DNA from 3 places in the Duganella sp. Leaf61 genome. Region 3 is predicted to be linked to each of the others. Evidence: riboswitches for the same ligand, from Rfam matches in the RefSeq annotation. Region 3 holds a riboswitch; each other region holds the start of a gene.
The links. A riboswitch is a leader RNA that binds a small molecule or an ion and turns the genes downstream of it on or off. The one in region 3 is predicted to bind cobalamin.

Region 1 (2,256 bases), on a different contig from region 3:
ACGCTGGCATTGACCAGCGGCGCCACCAGCATGCCGATGGCATGCGGATTGGCCCACGGATCGTCCGCAAAGCCCAGCACCAGCAGCGGAATGCGCACGCGCGCCATGCGCGCCTGCGCATCCATCGCCGGGTCGTCGAAGAAATAGCGGGGCAGCGCAGTCCAGCGACTCCATTGGCGCATCACGCCGGCCGGCAGATCCTCGCCCAGGCCCAGTTTGCGCGCGGGCATATAACCGCAAATGGTGGTGAGCAGCGGCGTAAGCACCCGCATCACGAACCGGATACGCAACCGCTCGGCCAGCCCGGTCACTGTAGCCGTCACACCCGCGTGGGAGGCCACCAGCACCGCGCCGTGCAGCAGGTTTGTTATGCTGTTCAGGGCCAGCGCGTGCCCGCCCAGGCTGTGGCCTACAGCCAGCAGCGGCAGTTCAGCAAACCGCGCGGCAGCCCAGCGCGTGACGGCGCCCACGTCATGCTCGATCCAGTCGGCCATGGTGACGTCCATGCCCCGCAGACTGGCCGGGCGCGAACGGCCGATGCCGCGATAGTCGTAGGTCACCACGCAAAAACCGGCTGCGGCCAGGTGGCGGGCGAACGGCTCGTAATAGCGCTGGCCGATGCCGGTGCCGGGGTGAACCAGCACCACGGCGACAGGCGCGGTGCTGGTCCACACGCTGGCGGCGATGGTTTGCCGGTTGGGCAGGACGATGCTGACGGATTCCATGAACCTCCCATTTTCGTTAACGTGTTAACGACTTTATAGCATGGTTTGACCGACTTGGTGAAATTGCCACAATCGCCGGCACCCGGTATCATGGCGCAGTTTTGGTGCTCGCGGTCGTCATCGGCCGCAGTTAAACGGGAAACACGCGTCGGGAGGCCGGCGGCAAACGTGTGCTGTCCCCGCAACGGTAAAACAGGCGCCAGCGCATTGTCACGATGCGCCGGCCGGTCAGCTCAATAGTCCACTGTGCAGTGAGGGTTTACTCGGCATGGGAAGGCGGGGTGATTTGTCCTGTTAGCCCGGATACCGGCCAGGACGGATGGAAGCAAGCGGCCGGGACCTGTCGTATTGGAGGAGCATGCATTGCCGGCACGGCCACCCGTGGCGCGTCAGTGCATCGCCCGCCCCTGGCTGCATTGCTTCTTTTTACTCGGCCCACGAGGATGGGCCGAAGAAAAAAGACCGCAATCCGGTCGCGACCTTGTCACCCAATGAAAACCACACCACGCATCACACCCCAACTGCTGCTGCCGGCGCTGCTGCTGGCCGCCCTGCCCGCGCTTGCCAATGCCAATGCCGCCGACGACAACCAGCCACTCCAGCAAGTCGAAGTCTCCGCCAGCCTGATCCCGCTCGGCGTGGCCGATTCCGCCAACCAGGGCACGGTCACCGCCAAGCAGCTGGAAAACCGCCCGCTGCTGCGCACCGGCGAACTGCTCGAAGCCGTGCCGGGCCTGATCGTCACCCAGCACGCCGGCGACGGCAAGGCCAACCAGTACTTCGCGCGCGGCTTCAATCTCGATCACGGCACCGACTTCCGCACCACCGTGATGGGCATGCCGGTCAATCTGCCCACCAACGCCCACGGCCAGGGCTACTCGGACCTGAACTTCGTGATCCCGGAACTGATCAGCACCATCCAGTACAAAAAGGGCACCTATTATGCCGAGGAAGGCGATTTTTCCGCCGCCGGCGCCGCCGCCTTCGACTACGTCAGGCAGCTGGAGCAAGGCTTGCTGAGCGTGGAAGCGGGCCAGCACCGCTTTCACCGCGCACTGTTGGCCAACGCCACGCCGCTCTCTGGCGGCACCCTGCTGTATGCGCTGGAGCGCGCCGGCCAGGACGGCCCGTGGGATACGCCCGAAGCTTACAAGCGCACCAACGGCGTGCTGTCGTACAGCTGGTCGCGCGCCGACGACGACGTGCGCGTGACCGCCATGGGCATGCACTCGTCGTGGAACTCCACCGACCAGGTGCCGCAGCGCGCGCTGGACGCCGGCCTGATTGGCCGTTACGGCGCGCTCGATCCCAGCGATGGCGGCGAGACTTCGCGCTACAGCCTCTCCGGCGACTGGACCCGCCAGTACGCCGATGGCCACAGCCATGTCAACGCCTACTTCATCAAGTCGCGCCTGGACCTGTACAGCAATTTTACGTATGTGCTGGACGACCCCGAACACGGCGACCAGTTCCACCAGGCCGAGAGCCGGCAAATCCTGGGCCTGAACGCGGAGCGCACCTGGCAGCACAA
Region 2 (2,256 bases), on a different contig from region 3:
GTTCTGATGATGGGGGCTGCCTGCGATGTTACATCAGCAGGGAAAATTTGTGTCTCAATAGCAAGAAAATAGGTGATGCTACGTAGCCGATCGGGCCGGTGGCGTTGTATCCGTGGGATTTTCGACTATCATGTCGCCTATCTATTACGGAGCCTCCATGCATCTCGTCAGCTGTACCGAAGAACGCCACGCGCAAGCCATCCTCGATATCTTCAACGACGCCATCGCCAATTCGACGGCGCTGTACGAATACCATCCGCGCACGCTGGACACCATGAACAAATGGTTCGCGGCCAAGCGCGCCGGCGGCTACCCGGTGATCGGCTATGAAGACGCCGGCGGCACGCTGCTCGGCTTTGCCAGCTATGGCGCCTTCCGAGGCTACCCGGCCAACAAGTACGCGGTCGAGCATTCGGTGTACGTGCGTGGCGATCAGCGCGGCAAGGGCCTGGGCCGCGCGCTGCTGGAACAGGTGATCGCAGCAGCAGGGCAGGCCGACCTGCACACCATCGTGGGCGGCATCGACGCCGACAACCGCGCCAGCATTGCCCTGCACGAGCAGCTCGGTTTTGTCCACGCCGGCACCGTGCGCCACGCGGCCTTCAAGTTCGGGCGCTGGCTGGACCTGGCGTTTTACCAGCTGATTCTGCCCACGCCCGCCGCACCGGTGGACGGCTGAACGCCTTGCAATTCCCTTGTGCCGCCCCTATACTTCGCCGGTAGTCAAGCTTCTGGTATGCGCGGACATCGGGTGTGATCCGGTTCTGCATATTTAAATGGGAAGCCGGTGCGCCCGACCAGGGCCATGCCGGCGCTGCCCCCGCAACGGTAGTCGAGGTCAAGGAAGTGCAACAGCCACTGTGCGCAAGCATGGGAAGGCGCACTGCCAGGAGCAATCCACTCGTCAGCCCGGAAACCAGCCAGTAGCCGTCAACACGTTTGTATTGCGGAGGGCGATACGGGTGAGTGCTGCGCCGCCCTGTTCATCCGTTCCGATGCATCTCCGGCCGCTTCCCCGCTGTCCTTCCTCCGCGTACTTCCACGTATCCACGCACCCTGGAAGGAAGATCATGCCCGTCACCCCAGTCATCTCCGGTCAAGCCGAAGTTTCCAATCGCCTCGTCACCCTGCGCGAAAAGATGATCCCCGCGCTGTGCGCCGCCGGACTTGGCGCCGTGCTGCTGTTCGGCGCCGGTTTCGCGTCGATGGAAGCGCTGCACAATGCTGCCCACGACAGCCGCCACTCGGCGGGCTTCCCGTGCCACTAAGCCGCGCCAGCAATGGCGCCGGGGCGCCGGCCGGCATTTTCAACGGCATCGTGCGCACGGCTGCTGCCGCCGGCATCGTCGCCGGCTTGCTGCTGACCGGCGTGCAGCACCTGCAGGTGATTCCCATCATCCAGCAGGCCGAGGTCTTTGAAAAGGCGCAGGAGGCCGCTCCTGCATCTGAATCTGCTCCTGCCCCCGCCGAACATGCGCATGCCGCCGATGTGGCGCCGCACGCGCATGGCCACGATGCTCATGGCGCGGCGGAAGAAGCGCACAGCCATGGCGGCTGGGAGCCGGAAGACGGTGTCGAGCGCACCGCCTACACGGCGCTGGCCGATGTCAGCATGGGGGTCGGCTACGCACTGCTGCTGGCTGCCATGATCTGCCTGCGCGGCGGTGCGGTGACCTGGCGCAGCGGCATGCTGTGGGGCGCAGCTGCTTACGCCGTGTTCTTCATCGCGCCGTCGCTCGGCCTGCCGCCCGAATTGCCGGGCACCCTGGCTGCGCCGGTGTCGGCGCGCCAGGCCTGGTGGATCTGCACCGCGTTCTCCACCGCTGTCGCGCTCGGGGCGCTGGTCTGGAGCCGCAACGTGTGGTTCAAGGTGGGCGCCGTGGCGCTGCTGTTCGTGCCGCACCTGGTGGGGGCGCCGCAGCCTCCTGTGCACTCGATGGCAGCACCGCCCGAACTGGCTGGTTCCTTCATCATCGCCACCGCGCTGGCCAATGCCGTGTTCTGGCTGGCACTGGGCGGGCTGACTGGCTACTTCTACAAAAAATTCGCCTGATTCATGAGAACCCACCACCGCCACATCTTCATGTGCGTCGGTCCGCGCTGCGAGCCGAAAGAAGGCCGCGCGCAGGCCGTGTTTGAACACATGGGCAAGGTGATCGACGAACATCCCGAGCTGGCCGTCAAGCGTACCCGCACCCATTGCATGGTCGCGTGCCGCTTCGAGGGACCGGTGGTGGTGGTGTATCCGGAAGGCGT
Region 3 (2,256 bases):
TCTTGTTACCGTAAACCGAATTGTCGCGCCGTGCGCTGGCGCTGAGCAGGTGCGCGCCATGGCGGGCGTTGTACGACGCCGCGAACGAATTGGTGTTGCGGTCGCGGTTCATGGCGGCCGCGCCGTTGGTGTCCACTTCTTCCTTGCGGTGCTCGTACAGCAGTTGCAACGTGTCGGCGCCGATCGTCACGTCGTTTTGCCAGGTGATGAAGCTTTGTCTGGTGTCGATGCGGGTGTAGCCGGCAGCGGTGGCGCTGGTGTAGTTGGCGCCCTTGTCGCGGGTTTCGGAATACTGCAGCAGGCTGCGCCACGATGGCAGCAGCTGCGCCCTGGCGAACACGCTGGCGGTGTCGATGGTGTTTTCGCTGCGCGTGTCATAAGCTGAAAGACCCGAATCGTATTGCGCATCGAGGCGGCTATGCAGGAACAGCGCGCCTGCTTCCACGCCCTTGGCCAGTTGCAGGCCGAATTGGCCGGAGACGTTTTCCTTGTCGTAGCCGTCGTCGTCCGGGTTGTAGGAGGACAGGCCGGGACGGGTGGTGGAGAAGCCATCCGACTTTTCCTTGCCGGCGCTGATGGCGTAGCTGAAGCTGTGCTCACCGCCGGTGCTGCCGGACACCGTGGCGTCGGCTTCGCGCGTGTTATCGCTGCCGTAGCCGGCGAAACCGGTGACGGCCGGGGCGCCCTGGCCCTTTTTGGTAAAGATCTGGATCACGCCGCCGATGGCGTCGGCGCCATACAGGGAGCTCAATGGGCCATAGACGATTTCGATGCGGTCGATGGCGGTGAGCGGAATCGCGCTCCAGTTGGCGGCGCCCGTGGTCGATGAGCCGATGCGCACGCCATCGACCAGCACGATGCTCTGGTTACTGTTGGCGCCGCGTATATAGACGTTCGACGAGCTGCCTGCGCCGCCGTTGCGCGTGACCTCGATGCCGCGCTGGCGCTTGAGCAGGTCGACGATGGAGCCGGCGCCCGCCTGGGCGATCTGTTCGGCGTCGATGGTGGTGCTGTCGCTGATGACGTCGGCCAGCGCTTGCGGCGTGCGCGTGGCCGTGACCAGTACCGTGGATGCAGGTTCTGCGTGGGCGTGGCAGGTCGCCAGGACAAAAGCGAAGGCGGAGGTGTGCAGTGGCAGCGCCGGGGTGAAGCGAAGGATCATGATTGCTATTTCTGTAAAGGGCAACCGGCCAGCATCCCGCAGGCCAGATTGAACAGAAGCGTGCGGCGGCGCGCGCGCCGGCTCGTGTGCTTCCACCAGGATTGGCCGGTATCCGGGCTGACAAGCGGCCAGTCCACCTTCCCATGCAGCGCACAGTGGTTGTCAGGACTGGGGTGTCGCCAGCGGCGACGCTTGTTGACCGTTGCGGGGGCAGCACACGCTGGCCCGGTCGAGGGGGCTTCGTGTTTCCCGTTTAACTGCGCATCCGGACGGACGCGCGGGCACCAAAACCCGGGCATTATACGGCTTTGTGCCGCGTAGTTCCGCGCGCGCCCGATAAAGCCGTTGGCGCAAGGCGTGGCGACCAGGACAGGACGGATGGTCGGCAGGAGCGGCTCGGCAGCCATCGAGCCATGACCGCGCGCTTACCTGGCGGCGCGGTGCGGCAGGATCAGCGCTTCGCCATATGGCAGACGGTGCGGCGCGCCGGCCGCTTGCAGCGCCATTGCCAGCGGCGCCAGGCCGGCGTGACAGGCGGCCAGCAACCGCATGGTGCCGGCGTGGCAGACCACGATCGCTGCGCCGCCTGTGCTGTCATCGAGCTGGCGCTGCAAGTCGGCATAGAAGGCGGCAACGCGTTCGGCCATCTGCAGTACGCTCTCGCCATTGCCGGGGCGGTAGTTGGCCAGGTCGGCGGTCCATGCATCGACGCCTGCACGGGGAATGCTGTCCCACGGCTGCATCTCCCAGTCGCCAAAATCCATTTCCACCAGACGCGCATCGAACACGGGGGCGGGCGCCAGGCGCATCGCCAGCGCCGCGCAGCGTTGCAAAGGGCTGGAAAACAGCGGCAGCCCGGCCGGCACCTGAGGCAGCAATGCGGCGACGGCCTGCTCCAGGTGTCCGGGCGCCACTGCCAGGTCGGTCTGGCCGTAGCACACGCCCGGCGCGACGTCGGGCTGCGGGTGGCGGATCAGGACCAGCCGCATGGTGCTAGAAGAACTGGCCGCTGGTGTGCAGACCAGCCAGCACGCACAGGTAGAACACCACTTCCGTCACCTGCTGTACGGCGCCCAGGCAGTCGCCCGTGTAGC

Region 1: another riboswitch for cobalamin. It lies ahead of ASF04_RS21445 (TonB-dependent receptor); the one in region 3 lies ahead of ASF04_RS12775 (TonB-dependent receptor domain-containing protein).
Region 2: another riboswitch for cobalamin. It lies ahead of ASF04_RS20110 (CbtB domain-containing protein); the one in region 3 lies ahead of ASF04_RS12775 (TonB-dependent receptor domain-containing protein).

Annotation. Positions count from the first base shown of each region.
Region 1 covers NZ_LMLM01000030.1:286,159-288,414, forward strand. The annotation lists gene ASF04_RS21440 (alpha/beta fold hydrolase) at 1-725, opposite strand, end outside; cobalamin riboswitch at 811-1,055, shown strand; gene ASF04_RS21445 (TonB-dependent receptor) at 1,217-2,256, shown strand, end outside.
Region 2 covers NZ_LMLM01000029.1:474,710-476,965, reverse strand. The annotation lists gene ASF04_RS20115 (GNAT family N-acetyltransferase) at 158-679, shown strand; cobalamin riboswitch at 743-940, shown strand; gene ASF04_RS20110 (CbtB domain-containing protein) at 1,071-1,268, shown strand; gene ASF04_RS20105 (CbtA family protein) at 1,259-2,053, shown strand; gene ASF04_RS20100 (ferredoxin) at 2,057-2,256, shown strand, end outside.
Region 3 covers NZ_LMLM01000013.1:15,981-18,236, forward strand. The annotation lists gene ASF04_RS12775 (TonB-dependent receptor domain-containing protein) at 1-1,162, opposite strand, end outside; cobalamin riboswitch at 1,248-1,466, opposite strand; gene ASF04_RS12780 (histidine phosphatase family protein) at 1,588-2,151, opposite strand; gene ASF04_RS12785 (adenosylcobinamide-GDP ribazoletransferase) at 2,156-2,256, opposite strand, start outside.